DNA from 4 places in the Ferrimonas sp. SCSIO 43195 genome. Region 2 is predicted to be linked to each of the others. Evidence: predicted binding sites of a transcription regulator. Region 2 holds the regulator's gene; each other region holds the start of a gene.
What was found. The regulator sigma-54, encoded in region 2, starts transcription at its own class of promoters, with help from an activator protein. The targets are predictions, from matches to a motif close to GTTGGCACGNNNNTNGNNT.
Positions count from the first base shown of each region.

Region 1: a site for sigma-54 is predicted at 2,302-2,320, ahead of J8Z22_RS06865 (LruC domain-containing protein). Genes of this name have one in related genera too.
Region 3: a site for sigma-54 is predicted at 2,482-2,500, ahead of J8Z22_RS05835 (PAS domain-containing sensor histidine kinase). Genes of this name have one in related genera too.
Region 4: a site for sigma-54 is predicted at 2,363-2,381, ahead of fliD (flagellar filament capping protein FliD). Genes of this name have one in related genera too.

Region 1 is NZ_CP072679.1:1,416,914-1,422,761, forward strand. Features, by position in the region: gene cpaB (Flp pilus assembly protein CpaB) at 1-218, opposite strand, end outside; gene J8Z22_RS06850 (prepilin peptidase) at 240-671, opposite strand; gene J8Z22_RS06855 (Flp family type IVb pilin) at 690-899, opposite strand; gene J8Z22_RS06860 (LysR family transcriptional regulator) at 1,202-2,086, opposite strand; gene J8Z22_RS06865 (LruC domain-containing protein) at 2,354-4,435, shown strand; gene J8Z22_RS06870 (hypothetical protein) at 4,457-4,972, shown strand; gene J8Z22_RS06875 (NAD(P)-dependent oxidoreductase) at 5,082-5,848, shown strand, end outside.
Region 2 is NZ_CP072679.1:4,344,078-4,349,925, reverse strand. Features, by position in the region: gene pmbA (metalloprotease PmbA) at 1-1,329, shown strand, start outside; gene J8Z22_RS20100 (HPr family phosphocarrier protein) at 1,386-1,658, opposite strand; gene rapZ (RNase adapter RapZ) at 1,655-2,512, opposite strand; gene ptsN (PTS IIA-like nitrogen regulatory protein PtsN) at 2,509-2,955, opposite strand; gene hpf (ribosome hibernation promoting factor) at 2,958-3,245, opposite strand; gene J8Z22_RS20080 (RNA polymerase factor sigma-54) at 3,270-4,736, opposite strand; gene lptB (LPS export ABC transporter ATP-binding protein) at 4,803-5,534, opposite strand; gene lptA (lipopolysaccharide transport periplasmic protein LptA) at 5,531-5,848, opposite strand, start outside.
Region 3 is NZ_CP072679.1:1,183,785-1,189,632, forward strand. Features, by position in the region: gene J8Z22_RS05820 (hypothetical protein) at 1-187, shown strand, start outside; gene fliS (flagellar export chaperone FliS) at 189-590, shown strand; gene J8Z22_RS05830 (sigma-54 dependent transcriptional regulator) at 797-2,230, shown strand; gene J8Z22_RS05835 (PAS domain-containing sensor histidine kinase) at 2,549-3,592, shown strand; gene J8Z22_RS05840 (sigma-54 dependent transcriptional regulator) at 3,589-4,932, shown strand; gene fliE (flagellar hook-basal body complex protein FliE) at 5,008-5,322, shown strand; gene fliF (flagellar basal-body MS-ring/collar protein FliF) at 5,341-5,848, shown strand, end outside.
Region 4 is NZ_CP072679.1:3,134,954-3,140,801, reverse strand. Features, by position in the region: gene flgL (flagellar hook-associated protein FlgL) at 1-755, shown strand, start outside; gene J8Z22_RS14635 (hypothetical protein) at 764-1,783, shown strand; gene J8Z22_RS14630 (hypothetical protein) at 1,777-1,974, opposite strand; gene J8Z22_RS14625 (hypothetical protein) at 1,979-2,311, opposite strand; gene fliD (flagellar filament capping protein FliD) at 2,421-3,764, shown strand; gene fliS (flagellar export chaperone FliS) at 3,776-4,156, shown strand; gene J8Z22_RS14610 (hypothetical protein) at 4,125-4,451, shown strand; gene J8Z22_RS14605 (flagellar hook-length control protein FliK) at 4,432-5,559, shown strand; gene fliL (flagellar basal body-associated protein FliL) at 5,583-5,848, shown strand, end outside.

The DNA.
Region 1 (5,848 bases), 1.9 Mb from region 2:
CGAGCGTCAGCTTCGGGTAAACTCAGGCGCTTCAGGTCGCCCTGGTTGAGGTGTTGTCCCGCCACCAGGGGCACAGTGGCTTGCCACAGGGTGATCATCTTGATCACCGGCTCCGGCGGGGTGGCCGGGGCGTCGTTGCCGCCGATCCGATCCAGGATGCCATAGAGGCCGAACACCACCGCCAGAAAGGCAATGGCAAAAGTGACTTTTGAACTCATAATCTGTTCGCCGCAGCTGGGTTAAGAGGTTAGCGCAGAGATCAGAAGCTGGAATCCCATGCCAAGCAGTATGGCCAGGCCATAGGGTAAGCCGGGGTCTTCCTTGCTCCGGTTGATCAATCGATATTTAATCAGGTAAAACACGGCCAGCAGGCCGCCAAATCCCATCATCCACACACTGGCGTACAGCAGTTCAGTGGGGCTAAACAAGGGGGCCATGGCCGCATACAACTTGGTATCGCCGCCGCCCCAGACGCCCAAAACAAACAGCACCACGCCGATGGCAGAGGCCAGAGCCAGGCTTTGCAGGCCGACCCATCCCTGCCCGCTACTCAGGGCCAGAGTCCCGCAGACCAGCAACATCAGGCCGGTCTGCAGGTTGGAGATCCGCCGCAGGCGGACGTCCGTCAACGCTATCCACACCGAGTTGAGGCCGATGACCACAGATAGCATTCCATCTCGCCTTACTGATTAGGTGTTAGCGTTGCTGAGTTTTGTTGCAATGCCAGTGAAGGCGTCGGTCAGCTCTTTCAGGAACTGGCCGTCGGTGGTGCCCAGCACAGTCGCCAGGGCGGCAGCCATGGCCACGCCGATCAGGCCGTATTCGATGGCGGTAACACCGCGCTGGTCCTGTTTCAGGCTGTGCATCAGGGCTTGCAGGTTGGCAATAGACTTAATCATGGTCATCTCCTTATAACTTTAAATGAGTTGTGATAGGTACACGGCAGCAATGTTATTTGATTGTTGTGGCAGCAGAAAAATAGATACTATTAGCAAGACTTATGGTTGAGTGGCTGCGGGTATCGCGGGGCTAAGTCGGCGTTGATGGCATTTTTTGTCGCCTTGGGTGCGTTTTCCGGTTTCCTATGCCGGCTGGGGTAGGAAACCGGGGTGATTTTTCCTTGCGATGGTGAGTTGAATGGCAGTCATGTTTCGGTGGGGGATTCAGGGGCAACCCTAAATCATCAAATTTGATGAGACGATTATTTGATTTTTAATTCGGTAAGCTTTTTAAATATCCACTCGCCGGCTTCGTGGAATTTGTAGCCTTTATGCCACAGCATGGTCGCGCGCCAGCTGAATTTAGAAATCCGGTCGAAATCGAAGCGCACCTGACGCAGAATGTCGGCATTAAGGTCATGCTGAACCACAAAGTCTGGTAGACATGAAATACCTATTCCACTGCGACAAAAGCTGAGTAGAGTATTGATGTCTTCCACTTCCCATACCTGGATCTGATCGGTCATCGGGTTCAGACTCCGGTCCGGTAGATTGGTGGGCAGCAGCAATCGCGAGTGGCACAATGCGCCATAACTGATGGGGTCGCCCAGTGACTCTGCCAGTTGTGGCGAGGCGACCCAATGGCAGGCAACCTGGAAGGCATCGACGGCCGAGTAACCGATGTTGTCCCGCTCAGGAAACAATCCCAACACTGCATCAAGTTGATTATCTTTGAGTTTCTGTGATAGCGACAGACTGTTTTGTTGAAACAGCGACAGTTCGATGTGGGGAAAGGTGTTGGCAAACTCCGACACCAGGTTGACCAATTCCGGGGCGCAGACCAGGGGATCCACGCCCAGTCTCAGGCTGGGCTCGACATTGCCCTCCATGGCCCTCGCCTGTTCGGAGAAGTGCTCTACCTGGGATAGCATGACGCGGGCGTCTTTCAATAATCGGGTGCCTTTGGGGGTTAATACCGGGTATTTTCCGAGGCGGCTAAATAGGTCAAAGCCGAGATCAATTTCTAAGTTCTGAACTTGCTGGCTGATGGCAGCCTGGGTCTTTTTTAATTCCCTTCCTGCGGCGGTAAATGAACCATTTTCGGCAGCCGCGACAAACGCACGCACCGCTTCAATTTGCAGTTTCATACTCTTTCCCTGAGGTGTAATCGGCTCGATAATAATACTGAACGGTATTTTATCGCTGTTGATATATTAGTTTTTATTATTGTTTGATTTTTCAAGGCATAAATCAACCGCTTCGGTTTGCGAATTGTCATGCCATGGCCTCTGAGACGCTATTGCAGAATGCAATTCAATTCATTCTTTCAATTTTTTCATGATGAATAACATGGCCTTATAAGTTTGGCATGATTTTTCCTTAAGCACTGTCATGTTGCTAACGGGAGAGTGCTAATGGGAAATCAATGGTGGTTGCTAGGGGCGATGCTCGCCACTCAGGCTCAGGGGGCGGCGTTTACCAGTTGCCCGACCGAGGCGTATCTGTTTCAGAAAGACACGGTGGTGTACGGGGTGGATTTGGTGACCGGCGCCTACGAGGAACTCAGTGATGATCTGGGGATTCCCGGTAACGTCAATGGCATCGGTTTTAATGAAACCGATCGCTATATCTATGGCTTCAGCAAACACCTGAAAGATGTGGTTCAGGTGGACTCGGACTATCAGGCCACCGCCCTGAATGTGACCGGTCTGCCTTCCGGGGTGCACTTTTTCGTCGGCGATGTGCATGACGATACCTATTGGATTTATCACAGGAACCACGGCTTGTTCTCGGTGTCCCTGGACGAGACCTCGCCGCAGTATTTACAGGCACAGAAGGTGGTGGGCGCCGATACCAGCATGGTGTTGACCGATTTTGCTTTTCACCCCAGTAACCAGAAGTTGTACGCGGTGGATAACAGCAGCGGCGACCTGTATCAGATTGATATCACCGATGGTTCCCGCCAGGTGTTGGGCAACAGTGGCATTACCGGTACCTTTGGCGCCGGCTATTTTGAGAAAAGCGGCTACTACTATCTGAGCCGAAATCAGGATGGCCATATCTTCCGTATTGACCTGCGTAATCCGGAGCAGTTGGATGCCAGCGCCGAGTTCTTCGCCTATGGCCCGGCGTCCTCCTCCAACGACGGTGCCCGCTGCGCCAGTGCCGACGTGATCCCCGTTAACGTCGACTTCGGCGATGCCCCGGCCAGCTATGGCACCCGTATGGAAGACAACGGCGCTCGCCATGCCCTGGGTAGCCAGGGGCCGATACTGGGGGCGAACGCGGATGCGGACAGCGACGGTTTCAGTGCGCCCTGGAGCGATGACCTCGATGGCCTGGACGATGAAGACGGGGTGGCGTTTGTCACCGCCTTTGAAGCCGGAACCAGCGCCGTGATTCAGGTTGAGGTCACTCAACAGATCGGCTATTTGCAGGGGTTCATCGATTGGAACCAGGACGGGGTGTTTGCCGGGGCCGATGAGCAGGTGATCACCGACAGGGAACTGCAACTGGGCAGTACCAGCATTGCCATCGCCGTGCCGGCAACCGCCTTGGGCGGCGTCACCCAGGCCCGATTTCGCATCGCCTCGGACACCGGTTTGGGCCCCAAAGGCGGGGCGGCAGACGGCGAGGTGGAAGACTACGCGGTGGCGATAAGCACCCCGGGTTCGACCACTCAGACCTACCCCAATGAGGGCGAGTTCGCCAGCATCGCCTTTGAGGATCGTTGGCCATTCGAGGCCGATTACGACATGAACGACGTGGTGATGGATCTGCAGATCACCGAATACACCCAGCTGGCCAAGGTCACCAAGGTGGTGATCAATGGCAAGTTGCAGGCGCTGGGGGCGGAGATGCACAGCGGCTTTGCCATTCATCTGCCGCAAATCAGCCGCAGCAACATCGATGTGGCTCAACTGGAATACCTGAAAAACGGCGTGGCCGCCGATACCAGCACGGTGCTGGAGACTGGCCAGAGCGACGCGGTGCTGATCATCAGTGAAGATTTGTTCGATGAGGTGACGGTGGGGTGTGGCTTTTACCGAACCCAGGCGGGCTGTGATGATGGCCTGCAGTTCCAGTTTCAGCTGACCCTGGTGTTTGCCGAAGGGGTTGACCCCAACGCGATGCCAGCGGCACCGTACGATCCTTTCATCTTTGCCAGCCCGAACCGCTACCGCACCGGCTTCGACACCCCTCCGGGGCGGCAGTTAGAGATTCATCTGGCGGATTTTCCACCCACGGATCTGGGCAGCAGCAGTTATTTTGGCACCTTTGATGACGACAGTAACCCGGGCAGCAACCGTTATTACCGCAACAGCAACAGTTTGCCCTGGGGATTGCAGTTCCCGCAGAGCTGGCATTACCCGGCGGAGAAGCAGGACCTGCTGCAAACCTATCCCCAGTTTCAGCAGTACATCGAGTATGACGGTGGCCAGTATCTGGATTGGTACCACCGCGACAACGCCAATGCCGTCAAGCTGTTTAACTGATTCTGAGACGAGGACTGAATTATGAAAATCATCAACCTGTTGTCCGTGCTGTTTGTGAGTGTGTTGCTGGCTGGGTGTGGCGGCGGCGGCGGTGGTGGCAGCGAGACGCCAGCGCCACAGCCTCCGACCACACCGGTGGATGAACCTCAGGATGAGCCGGAAGAGGAGCCGGAAGCCGAGCCCGGTGACGACCCGGCGGCGGAGCCGGGGCCGATGCTCACCGCCGATCTGGTGGCGTCGCCGCAGATGAGTTTTGAAGGGGCCAGCAGCCTGAAGGTGGTGGTGTCTCTGGCAGCAGAGGAGCGGGCATTTGTGTCGCTCTACACCCATTTCGAAGCGAATGGCCAGGGGTATCAGCCCGACTATCAACGCCGGTTGGCCAGTGGCGGCGTTCATAATGGCCGCTTTGAAGCCGAGGTCATGGCCGCAGTGGACCAGGCGCAGATCCTGGTGGAGGTGTGGTTCTACGACGTGGACAAAGTGCCATTGCAAAAGGTGTTCCCGGTGTCGAGCCAACCGGTGGAATGGAGCATATAAAGCGTCACCATATCAAATGGATGAATGTTGGGGCTGAAGGCCTCGCATTCTCTTTGCCGCTGACCCACAATGGGAGTCTTGTTAAGCACTTGATCAAAGAGGGACAGCGATGGCTAAGGTGGCCTTTATCGGATTGGGCGTCATGGGGTACCCCATGGCCGGGCATCTTCAGGTAGCCGGGCACGAGGTGACGGTATTTAACCGCACCACCGCCAAGGCTCAGCAATGGCAACAGCATTATGGCGGTGAGTACGCTATGACGCCGGCCGAGGCAGCCAAAGAATGTGAGTTGGTGTTTGTGTGTGTTGGCAATGACGACGATCTGCGCCAAGTGGTGCTCGGGGACGACGGTGCCTTGGGAGCCATGGCGGCGGGCGCGGTGTTGGTGGATCACACCACCGCCTCGGCCGATGTTGCCCGAGAGTTGGCTGCGGTGGCGCACCAGCGCTCGGTGAGCTTTGTGGATGCACCGGTGTCCGGTGGCCAGGCTGGGGCCGAGAATGGGGTGCTGACGGTGATGGCCGGTGGCGAGCCACAACCGTTTGAGCGTGCCCGTGTCGTTATGGAGGCCTACGCCCGCTGTGCCGAGTTGTTAGGCCCGGTGGGCAGCGGCCAGCTGTGCAAGATGGTCAATCAGATCTGCATTGCCGGGGTGGTGCAGGGGTTGGCCGAGGGGATGCATTTCGCTCAGCAAGCCGGTTTGGATGGCGACAAGGTGCTGGAGGTGATCGGAAAGGGGGCGGCGCAATCCTGGCAGATGGACAACCGCGGCGCCACCATGCTCAAAGATGAGTATGACTTTGGTTTTGCCGTGGACTGGATGCGTAAGGATCTGGGCATCACCCTGGATGAGGCGCGGCGCAATGGCGCTCAGTT
Region 2 (5,848 bases):
AGTATCGAACAGCAGCGTCAGCATCTCGAGCAAGCGGTAGCCGTCGCGCTGGAGGAAGCCGGAAAACTGGGAGTGACCGCTGCGGAAGTGGCGATCAGCAAGCAGCAGGGGTTGTCCATCTCAACCCGCCAGGGAGAAGTGGAAACCGTCGAGTTTAACAAAGACGGTGCCCTGGGAATCTCCCTGTATCGCGATGGCAGCAAAGGCAATGCCTCCACTTCGGATCTGAGCCCCCAAGCGATCGTCGATGCGGTGCGGGCCGCCGATGGTATCGCCCGTTACACCAGCGCCGATGAACATAATGGCCTGGCGGATGCCAGCCTGATGCCTACCGAGTTGCGGGATCTGGATCTGTACCACCCCCACCCGATGACGCCGGAGCAGGGGATCGAACTGGCCAGCCGCTGCGAACAGGCGGCACTGGCTGAGGGCGGACGCATCGAGCAGTCCGATGGGGCCAGCTGCAACAGCCATGAAGGCATTAAGGTGTACGGCAACAGCCACGGCTTTATCGGCAGCTATGCCTCCTCCCGCCACAGCCTCTCCTGTGTGCTGATCGGCAAGGATGAGCAGGGTATGGAGCGGGATTATGACTACACCGTCAGCCGTCGTTTCGATGCCCTGGATGGTCCGGAGGCCCTCGGCAAGCGGGCGGCGGCCAAAGTGGAAGCCCGCCTCGGCGCCCGCAAGATCGACACCTGTGAAGTGCCGGTGCTGTTCTCCGCCGAAACCGCCACCGGTCTGATCGGTCACCTGGTGGGGGCCATCAGCGGTGCCTCCCTGTATCGGGAGTCGTCGTTCCTGCTCAACAGCCTGGGCACCCAGATTCTGCCCGAGTGGTTGTCCATCCATGAGAATCCGCACCTGCTGGGTGGCTTGTCCAGTGCCGTCTTTGACGGCGAAGGGGTGGCCACTCAGGCCCGGGACATCGTGGCTGACGGGGTGTTGCAATCCTATCTGCTGACTGCCTACTCAGGCCGTCGCCTGAAGATGGCCACCACCGGCCATGCCGGCGGCATCTACAACTGGGACATCAGCAGTAATGGCGGCGATCTGGCTGCCATGCTCAAACAGATGGGGACCGGCCTGTACGTCACCGAACTGATGGGCCACGGCGTCAACAGCGTGACTGGCGATTACTCTCGCGGTGCCGCCGGGTTCTGGGTGGAGAATGGCATCATTCAATATCCGGTGCATGAGATCACCATCGCCGGCAATCTCAAGCAGATGTACAAGGAGATGGTGGCGGTGGGCAGCGATCGCGACCCGCGTTCCAGCATTGGTACCGGTTCAATCCTGTTGTCACAGATGAAGGTGGCGGGTAACTGAGCGAAGCCTCAGCGATGATCACCACGCCGGCCCCAGGGCCGGCGTGGTTGTTTGGGCTACTCGGATTCGTCGAAGCGGGCGCTGAACAGCTCGGTAATGGCGGTCATGGCCGGTTCGGCATCGTCGCCGTCACAGACGATGGTGACCTCCTGGCCCTGACAGGTTTCCAGCATTAGCACACCCAATACGCTGTTGGCGTCGGCGCTCTGGTTGCCATGGATGATCTGAATGTTGGCGTCGTAATTATGGGCCACCTGGGCCAGGCGGGTGGCGGCCCGGGCATGCAGCCCAAGCTTGTTTACCACCCTCAGGGTGCGGGTCAGTTTCATTGGCTGTCGTTGAGTTTCAATTCCCGGTGGCGGACGGAGATGTGTTTCTGGCTCAGCTTAAAGCGGTTTCCCAGTTGCTGGGCGATGTAGACACTGCGATGTTGGCCGCCGGTGCAACCGATGGCCACAGTCAGGTAGGCGCGATTGTTGCGTTCCAGCATCGGCAGCCAGTTTTTCAGGAAACTCTCGGTGTGGTCAATAAAGCGGGCCACTTCGGCTTCCTTGGTGAAATAGCGCTGCACCGGTGCGTCCAGGCCGGTCAGGGGCCTCAGCTTCGGATCCCAGTGAGGATTGGGCAGGAAGCGGACATCGAACACGTAATCGGCGTCCTTGGGGATGCCGTGTTTAAAGCCAAAGGATTCAAACACCAACAACAGGTCCCGTTCGGCCTTGCCCAGCAGGCGGGTGCGAATCTCATCCGCCAGTTGATGCACCGACAGGTTGTCGGTATGGATGCTGTGGTCGGCCAATTGCCGAATCGGCGCCAGCATCTCGGTCTCCGAAGCGATGGCCTGGGCCAGTGAGATGCCGGTCTGCGACAGCGGATGCAGCCGCCGGGTCTCGCTGTAGCGCTTAATCAGGCTGCTGTCGGAGGCATCCAGAAAATAGATTTGCCAGTCGACGCTGTCCGGCAGTCGCTTCAGTTCATCGGGAATGCTTTCTGCCTGCTCTGGCAGGTTGCGAATATCCAGACTGACCGCCAGTGTGGAGCAGCGATCCACCATTTCATTGACCAGGGCCGGCAGCATGCTGGCCGGCAGGTTATCGACGCAGTAGTAGCCCAGGTCTTCCAGAACCCGCAGGGCCACGGATTTGCCTGCGCCGGAGCGGCCGGAGAGGATAATCAGTTTCACGAGGTCACCAGTTGATAGATCTCATGGTCATCGGCCGATTTGCGCAGCGACCGACAGATGTCTTTGTTGTCCAGCACCTTGGCCATGGAGGCCAGGGTCGACAGGTGCTGTTTGCAGTTGTCTTCGGGGACAAACAGGGCAAACAGCAGATCGACGGGTTTGCCGTCGATGGCATCAAAGGGGATCGGCTCGTCGCATTTCACGAATACGGCGATGGCGTGGTCCACGTTCGGCAGGCGGCCGTGGGGCAGGGCGATGCCTTTGCCAATGCCGGTGCTGCCCATCTTTTCCCGGGCCAGCAGGCTTTCAAACAGCTGCTGCGGGTTGACGTCGGTGTAACGCTGGCTGGCCAGCTGAGAAATCAGCTCCAGGGCGCGTTTCTTGCTGGTACCCGGAGCGGCGATGGTGGCACACTCCGGGCTGAGTATCGTCTCAATATCCATGGTCAGTGACGTGAAATTTTCTCTTTATGTTTAAGGACTTGCCTGTCGAGTTTGTCGATCAGACCATCGATGGCGGCGTACATATTGCTGTGGTTGTGGGTGGCATAGACCTCCCGGCCGCTCAGGTGCAATTTGGCTTCCGCGGTTTGCTGCTGTTTTTCCACATTCAGGACCACATGCACGTTGGAGATGTGGTCGAAGTGGCGCTCTAACTTATCGAACTTGGTATGCACATAGTCTCTTAGGGCCGTGGTGATTTCGACGTGGTGGCCGGTCAGGTTAATCTGCATATGGGTTCCTCCTTAGTTAGCCGTTTACAGGCTTTTCCTCTGATTTGAGGGAGCAATAGACAGGGCTTCTCGGTATTTGGCGATGGTGCGCCGTGCGACCTTGATTCCCTGTTCTGCCAGCAGCTCCGCCATCTTACTGTCGCTGAGAGGCTTCCTTGGGTTCTCTGCAGCAACCAATTTTTTAATTAAAGCACGGATTGCGGTGGAGGAGCATTCTCCGCCGTTTTCTGTGCTGACGTGGCTGGAGAAAAAATACTTCAATTCGAAGATGCCACGTGGGGTATGCATGTATTTCTGGGTGGTCACCCGAGAGATGGTGGACTCGTGCATGTCGACCGCTTCGGCGACGTCATTGAGCACCATGGGTTTCATCGCTTCGTCACCGTATTCCAGAAAACCCTGCTGGAACTGAACGATGCAGTTAGCCACCTTCAACAGGGTGTCGTTGCGGCTTTCGAGGCTTTTGATGAACCACTTCGCCTCTTGCAGGTGACCCCGGACAAACTGGCTGTCGGCCTGATTGCGACTGTGGCGACTGAGGGCCGCGTACTGTTCATTGATGCGAATCTTCGGCATGGTCTCCGGGTTCAACTCCACCACCCAGCGGCCTTTTTTCTTTCTGACGGCGACGTCGGGAATGACGTACTGGTCGTTATCGGAGATCAGGGCACTGCCCGGGCGCGGATTCAGGGTCTGAATCAGCTCCATCGACAGCTTCAGCTCCTCTTCGCTGAGGCGGGTTTTGCGCATCATGCCGCGAAAATCCCGGTTGGCCAGCAGATCCATGTGCTCCTGAATCAGCATCTCGGCTTCGGCCTTCCACGGGGTATCGCCGTCAAACTGACTCAGTTGTACCAGCAGGCATTCGCCCAGGTCCCGGGCGCAGACGCCGATGGGATCAAAGCGTTGTACCCGCTTGAGTACCGCTTCCACTTCGTCCAGCTCGACGTCGTCGTCACCCATGGCTTCGAGAATGTCGTCGCTGCTTTGAGTCAGGTAGCCGCGCTCGTCGGTGGCGTCGATGATGGCGATGGCGATGGCGCGGTCGGTGTCCGACATCGGCGTCAGTTCCATCTGCCACAGCAGGTGGTCCTGCAACGAGTCCGAGGTGCTGCCCTGGAACGGCATGTCGTCTTCGCGACTGCCGCTGCTGCTGGAGGTGGGGGCCGAGGTGTAGTACTCGTCCCAGGAGGTGTCGACCTGCAGGTCGTCGGGCATGTCAGTCTGGGACAGGGCTTCGCTGGTGTCGAGGCTGGCGGGCTCTGGGGCCACGTCCAGCTCATTGCCGCTGTCGCTGGCTTCGGGGGCATCCACGTTGGCGGGAGCCGCCAGAAACTCTTCGTCGGCTTCCAACAGCGGGTTGGAGTCCAGCGCCTCCTGGATCTCTTGCTGTAAATCCAGGGTCGACAACTGCAACAGCCGAATGGCCTGCTGCAGCTGCGGGGTCATGGTGAGTTGTTGCCCCAGTTTCAGCTGAAGAGAAGTTTTCATTTACAACAACCCGTCCTTATCCTTGTTTTTGTGTAGTGACATCCAGGTTGCCCTGCCTACCAATTACTATAGCTTGAACTGATCGCCCAAGTATACCGAGCGCACCAGCTTGTTCTCCAGGATGGCGGCTGGCTCACCCTGAGCGATCAACTCACCGTGACTGACGATGTAGGCGTGTTCACACACATCCAGGGTCTCACGCACGTTGTGGTCGGTAATCAGCACGCCCAGGCCCCGGTCTCGCAGGTGTTGGATGATCTTCTTAATGTCGATCACCGAGATGGGATCCACGCCGGCAAAGGGTTCGTCGAGGAGAATGAACTTGGGGTCCGCCGCCAGGGCGCGGGCGATCTCCACCCGGCGCCGTTCGCCGCCGGACAGGCTCATACCGAGGCTGTCGCGGATGTGAGTGATGTTGAACTCCTCCAGCAACTGCTCCAGTTTCTCGACTCGCTGGCTGGTACTCATCCCTTTGCGGGTTTGCAGAACCGCCATCAGGTTGTCGTAGACGGAGAGCTTGCGAAAGATCGACGATTCCTGAGGCAGGTAGCCGATGCCTTTGCGGGCGCGGCTGTGCATCGGCAGCAGGGTGATGTCTTCGCCGTCGATCTGAATGCGGCCGCGGTCGTTTTGTACCAGGCCCACCACCATGTAGAAGGTGGTGGTCTTGCCGGCACCGTTGGGGCCCAGCAGGCCGACGATCTGGCCGGTGCTGACCTCCAGGCCGACATTTTTCACCACTTCCCGGCCCTTATAGGCCTTGGCCAGCTTGTCTGCGGTCAGGGTTGAACGACTCATGGTTGCTGCTCACCTTGCTTAGGGTCTGTCGGTTGCTGTTGCGGGGAGGGCTCAGGTTTGGGGTCCGGCTTAAGATCCGCATCGGCCGGCAGGAAGATGGTGGTGATCTGCTCGTCGCCGCTGCTTTCGGCCAGCAGCTTCTGCTGGTTCAGGTCGTATTGAATGGTATCGCCTTTCACCAGGCTGCCGGACTGGCGCATTTCGGCGTTGTGGCTCAGGGTCAGGATGCGATCCTGCAGGCTGTAACGAATCTCACCGGCTTCCGCTTCCGCCAGTTTGCCGTTTTCCATCATCTGCTGGTAGGTGGCCGGTGT
Region 3 (5,848 bases), 1.6 Mb from region 2:
CCTGGCCCAGTTGCTGGAGACGGAACTGGCTCAGGATAGGGAGTGGATCAAACGGCAACTGGACATCTCTCGAGGCTTGGCGCAACAGAGTAAACGCCAGCTGGACAAACAACGAAGTGAGTTGGGGGGCTACCGCAAGGGCCGCCAACAAGTATCAATTTACCAGAACGTAGAATTAGGAAAGTAGCATGCGTGGATCCTTAAAAGCTTACCGTCAGGTGTCCGTTGACAGCCAAAAAGCCGAAGCGTCGCCTCACAAGGTCGTCCAGCTTCTGCTGGGGGGCAGTATTGACAAGTTGATTCAGGCAAAGATGGCCATTGACACCAACCAGGTGGCCAAGAAGGGCGAGTTGATGGGCCGCAGCATGGAGATCATCACTCACCTGAAAGCCTCTCTGGATCATGAAAAAGGCGGTGAGATTGCCGATAACCTGGCCTCTTTGTACGAATACGTGTTGCGGCGCATTGCCGAAGCCAACGCCGGCAACGACAGCGCCATTGTGGACGAAGTCGTGGATCTGCTGAAAACCGTGAAAGAGGGCTGGGATGCCATCCCTGCCGAACACCATCATGTTAAGCAGCCCGCATAATTAGAATTAAGCAAACTGGGTTCTTGGCCGCTTATTAACCGTCAGAAACCCAGGTCGCTTGCTAAAGTGTACTTTCTCATTACAATAACCGGACAAGAAATGCTGCTCAGGCAGTTAATGCACCCTCTAGTGAGTGCTTTAATTCGGATTTTCAATTAGCTACGCTTGAATTGCTAATTAGTGCGGGTATGGCCGGAAGATAAGTAATGCAAACAGAACAAAGCATATTATTAGTGGATTGGGACCCGGAACGGCTCCAACAACTAAGCTTTTTACTTAACTTCCTGGGAGAGCAGGTCGAGTCAGTTAAAATGGCCGAACTCCCGATGCGACTGAATGACTCAGAACGCTACAGAAGTGTGATCTTCGGTCATAATAATGAGACCGACAGCGAAACCGCAGTGCAATTGTTGCGTGATTTTCCGCACCAGCCGTTTCTGTGTCTGGATACCCGTCCCCTGGAGATTGCCAACCTGGTGGGTGAGATCGCGCTGCCCTTCAGCTATGCTCAGCTCACCGAGATGCTGCACTACTGCCAGGTGTACAACCGTACCCGTCATGAACTTGCCCCCACCAGTGCCAATCAGACCAAGTTGTTCCGCAGCCTGGTCGGTCGCAGCGAAAGCATCGCCGAGGTGCGACACCTGATGGCTCAGGTGGCCGAAACCGAGGCTACCGTGTTGGTGCTGGGTCAGTCGGGTACCGGCAAAGAGGTGGTGGCCCGCAACGTTCATTACCTCTCCAAGCGCCGTAACGGCCCTTTTATTCCGGTCAATTGTGGTGCCATTCCGGCCGAATTGCTGGAAAGCGAGCTGTTTGGTCACGAGAAAGGGGCCTTTACCGGTGCCATCGGTACCCGCAAAGGCCGGTTTGAGATGGCCGAAGGCGGCACCCTGTTTCTGGATGAAATCGGTGACATGCCGGCTCACATGCAGGTGAAGTTGCTGCGCGTGTTGCAGGAAAAGACCTTTGAGCGGGTCGGTGGCACTAAGCCGCTGCAGGCGGACGTGCGAATCGTTGCCGCCACCCATCAAAACCTCGAGTCGATGATTGAGAAAAATCAGTTCCGTGAGGATCTCTACTACCGACTTAACGTATTCCCTATCGAGATGCCGGCCCTGAGCGAGCGCAAAGAAGACATTCCTTTGCTGCTGCAGGAGTTGGTGACCCGCCTGGAAGGCGAGGGCAAAGGCGCCGTGCGCTTTACCCTGCGGGCGGTGGAATCTCTGGTGGCGCACCCCTGGTCTGGCAACGTGCGCGAACTGTCAAACCTGGTGGAGCGGATGGTGATTCTCTATCCCAACAGCTTGGTAGACGTGAATGACCTGCCACTGAAGTATCGCCATGTGGATGTGCCTCAGTACTCTCCGGAATACCCGGAAGAGTTGCAGGAGCGCGACGCGCTGGCGGCACTGTTCTCCGGCGAAGAGAGCATCGAACTGCCAGAGCAGAAGTTCTCATCGGAACTGCCCGAAGACGGCGTCAATCTCAAGGACATGTTGGCGGAGCTGGAGGTGGAGATGATTCGCCAGGCTCTGGATCAGCAAAGCAACGTGGTGGCCAAGGCCGCCGAGATGCTGGGCATGCGCCGCACCACTCTGGTGGAGAAGATGCGCAAATACGGCCTGAGCAAAGCCTGAGGACCGGCGGCAGCATTGCCGCTTGGTTTCCGCTTCTTCCTGGTTTGTTAACATAATTTCCGCTCTGACTCAGTCCATCACTGGCGCAAATTTGCAGCAAACCGTGATCGGTGTCGCAACAATGCCATCTTGTTCCCCATGTTCAAGCTGTTGATAGCGCTGAATTTAACCCAGATCACACAATGAATGGAACAAGGCTGCTCCAACGCCACTTTTTACCTATCCTGTTACCGTCCTTTTAAATGCCAGTGCTTGGCATAATTCATGCATTATTCGCTCATCGCGTTCAGATTTACGTTTTTTTGACAGGATGACTACATGGCGGTCAGCCAATCCACCCTAGCTTCTATTGATGCCCCTTCGGCGGGCAGTCAGGCCGAAAGTCGCTTGAATCACCTGATGCATTGTTTGCCGGCCGGGGTGCTGCTGCTGGATGAGATGGGCGTGGTTGAGCAGGCCAATCCCGCCGCCTGTGAGCTGCTGGAACAGCCACTGCAAGGCAAAGCCTGGCGTCAGATTATTGACTCGGCCTTTGCGCCGCGGGCGGACGATGGTCATGAGGTGTCGCTAAAAAATGGCAAACGCGTCAGCCTGAAAACCCGCTCTCTGACACCGGAGTCCGGCCAGTTGGTGATGCTCACCGATTTGACCGAAACCCGTCGCATGCAGCACAACGTTTCGCACTTGCAGCGCTTGTCGGCGTTGGGAAAGATGGCGGCATCGCTGGCGCACCAGATTCGTACTCCCTTGTCTGCCGCACTGCTGTACGGTGCCAACCTGGCCAGTCCGAAACTGGATGACGCTGGACGGGCGCGGTTCCAGCAGAAGCTGATGGCGCGCTTGGGTGAGCTTGAGCAGCGGGTCAATGATCTGTTGTTGTTTGCCCGTGGCGGCCACACTCAGAAGCTGGAACCGCTGTCGGTTGTCGACCTGATTCAGGAATTGGCCACCAGTTGCGAAGCGGCACTGCAGCAGCGCCAGGCGGATCTCAGCTGGGTGTTTCAGGCATCGCCTCACATCGAAGCCAATGTCACTGCCCTGCAGGGCGCGCTGCAAAATCTGATAAACAATGCTCTGGAAGCCAATGCCAACGCCATTCGCATCACCGTGTCTGAACTCAAGGGGCGGGCGGTGATTCAGGTGGCCGACAACGGTAACGGCATGACCCAGGAGCAACAACAACAGGCAATGACGCCATTTTACACCACTAAGGCCAACGGCACCGGCTTGGGCCTGGCGGTATTGCATTCCATCTGCCGGGCTCACGATGGCACCATCAGCCTGGCGTCACTGCCCGGACAGGGCAGCCAATTTACCCTGACCTTTCCATGCCTGGAACAGCAAGAGGAACAACGTGCATGAGTAAGCACACCATCTTAGTCGTTGAAGATGATCTGGGCCTGAGAGAAGCTCTGGTGGATACCCTGATGCTGGGCGGCTACCAGTGCCTGGAAGCCGGAGACGGCCAGGAAGCCTTGATTCAAATTGGGCGTCAGCGCCCGGACATGGTGATATCCGACATCCAGATGGCTGGCATGGACGGGGTCGCCCTGTTAAAAGCCATTCGGGCCAAAGATTTGCAACTGCCGGTTCTGTTAATGACCGCTTACGGCACCATCGACGCCGCCGTCGAAGCCATGCGCTGCGGGGCCAGTGATTACCTGGCCAAGCCGTTTGCGCCTGAAGTGTTGCTGCACCAGGTGGAGCGCTATCTGATGCCGACGCCGGATCCGGTGCCCCAGCCCATCGCCGCCGACCCGGCCAGCCAGCAGTTACTGGCATTGGCAGGGCGGGTGGCACAATCCGATGCCTCGGTGATGATTGCCGGCCCCAGTGGTTCAGGCAAAGAGGTGTTGGCGCGTTACCTGCACCAGCAATCGCCTCGCGCCAGCGCCCCCTTTGTGGCGATCAACTGTGCGGCGATTCCGGAAAACATGCTGGAAGCCACGCTGTTTGGTTATGAAAAAGGCGCCTTTACCGGTGCCGTTACCGCCTGCGCCGGTAAGTTTGAGCAAGCCCAGGGGGGCACCATCCTGCTGGATGAGATCACCGAGATGGACCTCAGCCTGCAGTCCAAATTGCTGCGAGTGCTGCAGGAGCGGGAAGTGGAGCGTCTGGGCAGTCGCAAGACTCTGAGCCTGGACGTTCGTGTACTGGCGACTTCCAACCGGGATCTAAAGCAGGCCGTGGCCGCCGGTGAGTTCCGCGAAGATCTCTACTACCGCCTGAATGTGTTTCCGCTGACCTGGTTGCCCCTGTGCCAGCGCCCCGGCGACATCGTGCCGTTGGCTGAGCACCTGATTGGCCGTCACTGCAGTGGCCGCCCCGGTGCTGCCAAGCCGCGGTTGACCGACGCCGCCAGAATCAAACTGCAGCAGCACAGCTGGCCAGGCAACGTCCGTGAACTGGAAAACGTGGTTCAGCGGGCGCTGATCCTCTGCGTAGGTCAGAACATTGAAGCGGATGACCTGTTCATCGATACCGGCAGTGCGCCGGTGGTGCCGGTGGCTCAAGTGGTCGACGTCAAGTCGGACAGCCTCGGCGACGAACTGAAACTGCAGGAGCATCAGATCATCGTCGATGCCCTGAACCACCACGGTGGCAGCCGCAAGGCGGTGGCCGAACAACTGGGGATCAGTCCCCGTACCCTTAGGTACAAATTGGCCAAGATGAGAGACATGGGGATCGAATTGCCGGCGTGAAGCCTGTACACTGCGTGCCCTGGTCGAGGTTTTATTACAACAATGATGATGAAGAACGGTAAGGAGTAGCTCGAGATGGAGATTGGCTCTAATCCAATGCTGAGTGAGATGCAGCAACTGGCGCTGGAAGCCCAGCCCGGTGCGTTGCAGCCCACCGCTGGCCCAAGCGGCGACTTCGAAGCGCTGCTGGGTAATGCCATCGATCACGTAAATGGTTTACAGAAGAATGCCTCGGATCTGTCTACCCGGCTGGAGCTGGGTGACAGCAGCGTGACCTTGTCCGACACCATGATCGCCAAAGAGAAGGCCGGTGTGGCCTTCGAGGCGACCATCCAGGTTCGCAACAAGCTTGTTGAAGCCTATAAAGAGATAATGAGTATGCCCGTTTGATGGGCTTAAGGTAAAAGCGTGGCAGAGGCGAATCAGTCAACCCAGTTGGCATTGGGGAACGACGCGGCATTGCCCATAGAGGGCGGTGATACCGCGGCCGTCGAAGAAAATAAAGCCAGTCCATTCGGATCGTTGGCCGGTACCGATACACTGCGTCAGGTGTCGCTGATCCTGGCGCTGACCGTGTGTCTGTTGCTGGTGGTGTTTATTGTCATCTGGGCCCAGGAACCGGATTACCGGCCGTTGGGCAAGATGGAAACCGCCGAACTGGTGGAAACCCTGGATTTTCTTGATCAGCAGAAGATCGAGTACCAGGTGGAAGCCAATGTGATCTCGGTGCCGGAAGACCAGTACAACGACATCCGTCTGCGCATGACCCGGGCTGGGCTGGAAAATGCCAACGCCACCGAACAGGATTATCTGAACCAGGAGAGTGGCTTCGGCGTCAGTCAGCGACTGGAATCGGCCCGGCTCAAGCACACTCAGGAACAGACTCTGGCCCGCGCCATCGAAGAGCTGCGCAGCG
Region 4 (5,848 bases), 1.2 Mb from region 2:
ATCAGGCGGCCACCAGCCAGTACGTGGACAACATCGGCGCCTTGTCCGACAGCCTGGATCGCAGTGAAAGCTACTTGACCAGCATGATCGACATTCAGAATCGAATGCGGGAGATCATCACCTCCACCGGCAACGGCTCGTTGTCCACCGAGGACCGTCAGGCCTACGCCGATGAGTTGACCGAGTTGCAGGAAGCCATGGTGGACATGGCCAATGCCAAGGATGACAAAGGCAACTACATCTTCTCTGGCAACGAGACCGATACGGCACCGGTGACCAAGGATGCCTCTGGCAAGTATGTCTACAGTGGTGACAGCAATACTCGAGAGGTGCAGGTCTCTGACTCCACCTGGATCACGGCCAACAGTGGCGGTGATGAACTGTTCTTCAATAACGCCAGTGACGACATCTTCAATGGCCTGAGTGATTACATTGCGGTTTTGGAGGATCCGACATTGGGGCCGGGTGATCCCACTTTCGATGGCCAACACGCCGGAATGCTGTCTACCCTGGATGACACCCTTACCAGCATCAGTGGTGTGGTGACCAGCATTGGTGGTCGCCAGAACAGCCTGGAGCTGATTGAGTCCTCCCACGCCGACATGATGCTGTTCAACGAACAGCTAATGGGAGAGGTGTCCGGCCTGGATTATGCCGAGGCCCAGACTGAATATGAAAACTCACTGGTGGCAATGAGAATTGCCCAGCAGAGTTACGTGAAGATTGCTCAGTTGTCTCTGTTTAACGAGATGTAAGGTAGACCATGCTTACCCGGGTTTCAGACTCTCTACTTACCCCTGTCGGTCCTCAGCAGCGGCCGGGACCGGCTTCGACGGTGGCCAGCAAGACCGAGGGCGACCGCCGCCGGCCGACGCCGGCCACGCCGCTGTCCCGGCACCGGCTGCGTTGTTACCAGCAGTGGGAGCGGGTGACCCGGGAGCATCAGCAGGTGGTGTACGCTCAGGTGGCGGAAGCCACCCTGAGCCGAGTCTGGCGCCTGGCTTGCCAATTGCAAAAGTTGGTGGAGCAGGGAATCGCACATCAGCAACTGTCCCAAAGCGCCAAGATGCAGGCCCTGGCCGAGCGGCTGGCTCAGATTCCGGGCCAGTACCGGGGCCGGCCACTGCTGGACGTTCGAATGACGCTGATTCCGCTCAATGGTGAGCCGGCACCGCGGCTGTGCCAGTTGAAGTCGGTGCCATTGCTGGCTTCCCGCCCTCGGGACGAGCTGGTGGAGATGAAGCTGGGTGAGCAATGGCTACAGATGGGGTTACCCGCCAACGCTTCGTCGGCAGAATTGGAAGCCGTGGTGCGCCAGGCGTTAATGCCTGTTGGCATCGAGCTCAGCGTTGAACAGGGCGTCGCTCGGCTCAGCGTGCCATCGGCGCTGTGGACGTCGTTGCAGGGCCAGGTGGCCATGCGCGGTCAGGGCCAACGTCTGCCTGCGGGCGAGCTGCGGCCGATACGCCTGTTGGAGCGATTTCACTGGCAGGACCCTCGAGGTTGGCGCTTTACCTCTGTCGATGAGATGAAGCAGAGCTTACCGAAAATTCAGGGTGTAGTGGCCAAGTTGGCCCGCCAGTTGACGATGACCCAGGGCGTTCAAGCGCAGATGCAGCAGACGTTGAACTCTGCGGATGGAGGCTTGATGGAGCATGAGGTGGACTCGCAGCTGCAACGGTTGCAGGTTCTGTTGAATCCCGGTGGGTTTCATCAGCGGATGAAGAGTTTGATGGCCCAGGCGAACGCCAGCCGCAATCAGACTCAATCACTGCTTTACTGAAACAGGCGCTTTAGTTCACCGCACTCCTGCTCATCCACCACTCCCTGTTGCTGCATCTGTTCCAGGTGATCCAGAAAGCCGGACAAGTCTCTCGGTGCCGCTCTCGCCTCAGTGGGGCGAGGGCCGTTGGTAAATGCAAAAGCCAGACCCGCAATCAGGGCGCCAATACCCAGCAACTCAATCAGTGCCATGAAGCTATCCCGGTGATGAAATTTCCGTCATTGTCGCAAGTGCATGGTGACTTTTCAAGGTAAAAACTTGTTTATTTTCATGGGTTAAGCCTTTGTTTGGCGATCGTTTGCGATCGCCAATTTGATCCCGGTGGGATCCGGGGCGATAGCACCATAACGGAGTAAAGATGACCGTGGCGAGTTGACCTTCGGCAGCATTGGTCGCGGTTTCAGCGCTTAGCGCAGTCGGTTTAAGTTTCTGTTCCGCCAGGTCGCTCTGTGGCTGTAGGGCCAAAGGAAGGAAAGCAGGCGGAAGTGCGATTTCCCCGACGTCGGAAACGACAGCGTCAGGCGCCACTTAGCTTCCTCCCTTTGATACATAACTTGTTGATTAAAAGTGAAAATAATTGATGGCACGATTCTAGCAAGAGTCCTGTGTTCAATGAGGAGAAACCATGATTTCAGGAATGTCAGCAGTGCAATGGGCGGAACAGCTAACTGCCGTTGAACGTGCGGGAAAGGATCAGCTCTATTCGACGCGGCAGACTCAGTACGACAGCCAACTGGACGCTTACAAATTGCTGGAATCCTCTCTGGATAAGATGACCGCCGATCTGGAAGCGCTGGGCGACGATGCCTTTAACGCCAAGTCCGGCAGTATCAGCGATGAGTCGGTCGCCAAGGTCACGGTCGGTCCGGATGCCCCTGCCGGTAATTACAACCTGGAGGTGTCCCAATTGGCTCAAGCTAGCCAGGTTACCGCCAGTTTCGCCAGTGAAGATGCGCTGTTGCCCACGTCTGGCGTGTTTGAGATTGACGTCAATGGCGACAAGCTGACCATCGATTTTGCCACCATGAACCCCGGCGGTACCGCCACGGTGGAAGGGTTGCGTGACTACATCAACAAGAACGCCGTCGATATGGGCGTGCAAGCGTCATTAATGCGTAAGGGCGATGGCAGTGTGGAGTTGTTGCTGACCTCGACCGAGACCGGCGTCGCCAATCAAATCTCCGTGACCCAGGACGACAACGCCTTTGGCTTTACCGATCTGGTGGTGGGTCAGGACGCCAAATTCAAGCTCAATGGCATCGACATCAGCAGCAGCACCAACTACGTGGAAGACGTCATCGATGGCGTTTCACTGGAGTTGATGGAGACCCATGAAGCCGGCAAATCGAGCACCATTACCGTCGACAATGACACCGAATCCACCATGGACGCGGTGAAAGACTTTGTTAACTCCTACAACAAGTTAATGAGTGAGATTGCCGGGTTGACTCAGAGCCTTGGCGCCACGGTGGAAGCGGAGTCTGACATCGGTAAAGACGATGAGGACGAAGACAGCGAGGACGCCAAGCAGATTGAAGAGGATCAGCTGGGTGTCCTCAAGGGCGATTCCAGCATTCGAATGCTGAAAGGATCTCTGCAAAATGTGCTGTTCACAGCGTCAGACAACGGCATGCGCCTGGGTGACGTGGGCATCGAGTTGGATCGCAATGGCAAGTTAACCATCGATGAAGACAAGCTGGAAAAAGCGCTGAAGAGCGATTCAGCGTCGGTGGAGAAGATGTTTACTTCAGACAACGGCTATTTGAACCGGTTGGATAAGGTGATGGATCCCTTTACCAAGCGCGATGGCTTTATCGACATGAAAAAAGACAACATCGATTCTCGAATCGAGCGTCTTGAAGACGACATCGCCAGTCATGACTATCGCATGAAACAAACCTATGACCGCTATCTCGCTCAGTTCACTGCCATGGAGGGCTACATCAGCTCCATGAACAGCTCTGCCGGATTGTTTTACTAACGGATAAACCAATGTTACACGACCAAGACCCCTTTAATGCCTATAAGCAAACCTCGCTGAATGCGAGGGCCGCCGCCGCCAATCAGCATGAAATGGTGCGGATGTTATTGGATGGCCTGATGGATGAGCTTGCTCGCTCTCAGGGCCACATTGAAGCCAAGCAGCATGAAAAAAAGGGCAACAGCATTCAGCGCTGTATCAACATCGTTCATGGCCTGGACAGCATGCTGGATCTGGAGAATGGCGGTGAAGTGGCGCAGAACCTGCACCAGCTTTACGACTATTGTAGCCGACAACTGATGTCGACCAGTATGAAGAATGACAGCCAGATGTTAGTCCCAGTAGTAAAGGTAATCTCCGATGTCCGAGAAGGTTGGCAAAATCTCAATTGAGCAGTGGGCTCGGTTTGGCAGGGCGCTGCAACAGTTCGCTGCTAAGCAGGACTGGGCCAGAGTGGCTCAGATTGACACTAAGTTGCAGGCGTTGCTGATTCAGGAAGGCAAGCCCCAGAACGAAGAGCAACTGGCGGCCCGTAAGGCGCTGGCGAAGGTTCACCGGGAAGTGCTGTCCCAATTGATCGGTGCGCGAGATCAGCTGGTCGATGAAATGGGGCAATTTCAATTACAGCGGGAAGGCTCAATGGCCTACCGACACACGGAGCTCAGCGGTGAACGCATTTCCAATTAACCTGCCGGGAGCGGCAACGGTGGACACTGGGGCCGGCATTAGTGCCAATCCTCAGGGGCAGCCGGCGGCCATTGCGGTGTCCTCGTCGCCCTACTCGGCGGTGGCCCAAGAACTGACTGCTGCGATGACCGCGGAGTTGGAGACTGAGGCGGCAAGCACAGAACCGGGTGACAGTGAGTCGCTGCTGGTTGAGGGTGCGCTCGAGATGCTGCCACCACTTGCCGTCATCGACGTCGAGGTTCAACCGGACCCGGCAGGGCAGGAATCGATGCCACTGGCGATCGGTGCCGAGTTGACTGCGGCCACCGTGGTGTCACCGGCTCCGGTACCAGAGACGCCGGTGGCGCCAGCGGCATTGTCGGTTTCCATGGATGCGGTGGAGGCGATGCCGATATCTCGCCCGCTCACCACCTCGATGGTAACCGGTGCTGAACCCGCACCGGCCGCGACTGCGGCATCGGTGGTGCCGGTCACACCGCCGAATCCGCCAGTGAAGACGAACACCACGGTAGCGGCGGCAGCGGCGACTGCCACTGCGGCGGTTTCGGTCGCGCCCGTTGCGGTAATGCCGGAGCAACTGGAGGCCCGAATTCAGCTGGCGGCCGCTCGCAGTAAAGCTCTGCCGGTGGCGGCGGTCGACACCGCTGTCGCCAATGGCGGAGCCTCACAGGCCCCTGTGAGTGTTTGGGGGCCGATGACGGTCACCAAGAGTGGGGATCAGGCATTGTTGGCGAGGGAGATGTTGGCGCCATTAGGTGACCAGATCCGTTTCAACCTGGAGCAGGGCATAAAGCGGGCCGAAGTGCGATTGGATCCACCGGATTTGGGGCGAATCGAGTTGACCATCCGTCAGGAGGGAGACCGGATCTCGGTGCAGCTGCACGCCGCCAATCCTCAGGTTCGGGATGCGCTGGCTCATGGGGCGGAGCGCTTGCGTCAGGAGATGATGCAGCAGTTTGATGGCCAGGTGGATGTGGACGTTGGTCAGCAGCAACCCGGACAACAGCAACACCCCTCCCAAAGCTGGGATGAGCGCATACTGGCCGCGGAGCATCATGAGATGAGCCGGCCAGAGGATGAACACGACATCATCGATATGTTGGCATAGAGAGAAGGGCACAGAAAATGGCAATGTCGACAGGAATCAAACGACTACTTCAGCTCAGCGTGCTGGTGGTGTGGTCCGGTGCCATGGTGATCTTCGGGGTCATCGGCATCGGTAACCCGGAAGACTTGGATCTGCCGTTTGGCCTCAGTGAAAAGGCCGCGGAGCCGGATAAATTCTACCCGATGGACAAACTGGTGATTTCCCTGCCAGGAGAACGTTATCCCCGCTACCTGTTGCTGGAGATGGCGCTGCAGTCCCCCTCGGAAGGGATTGAATCCATCTTGCTGCA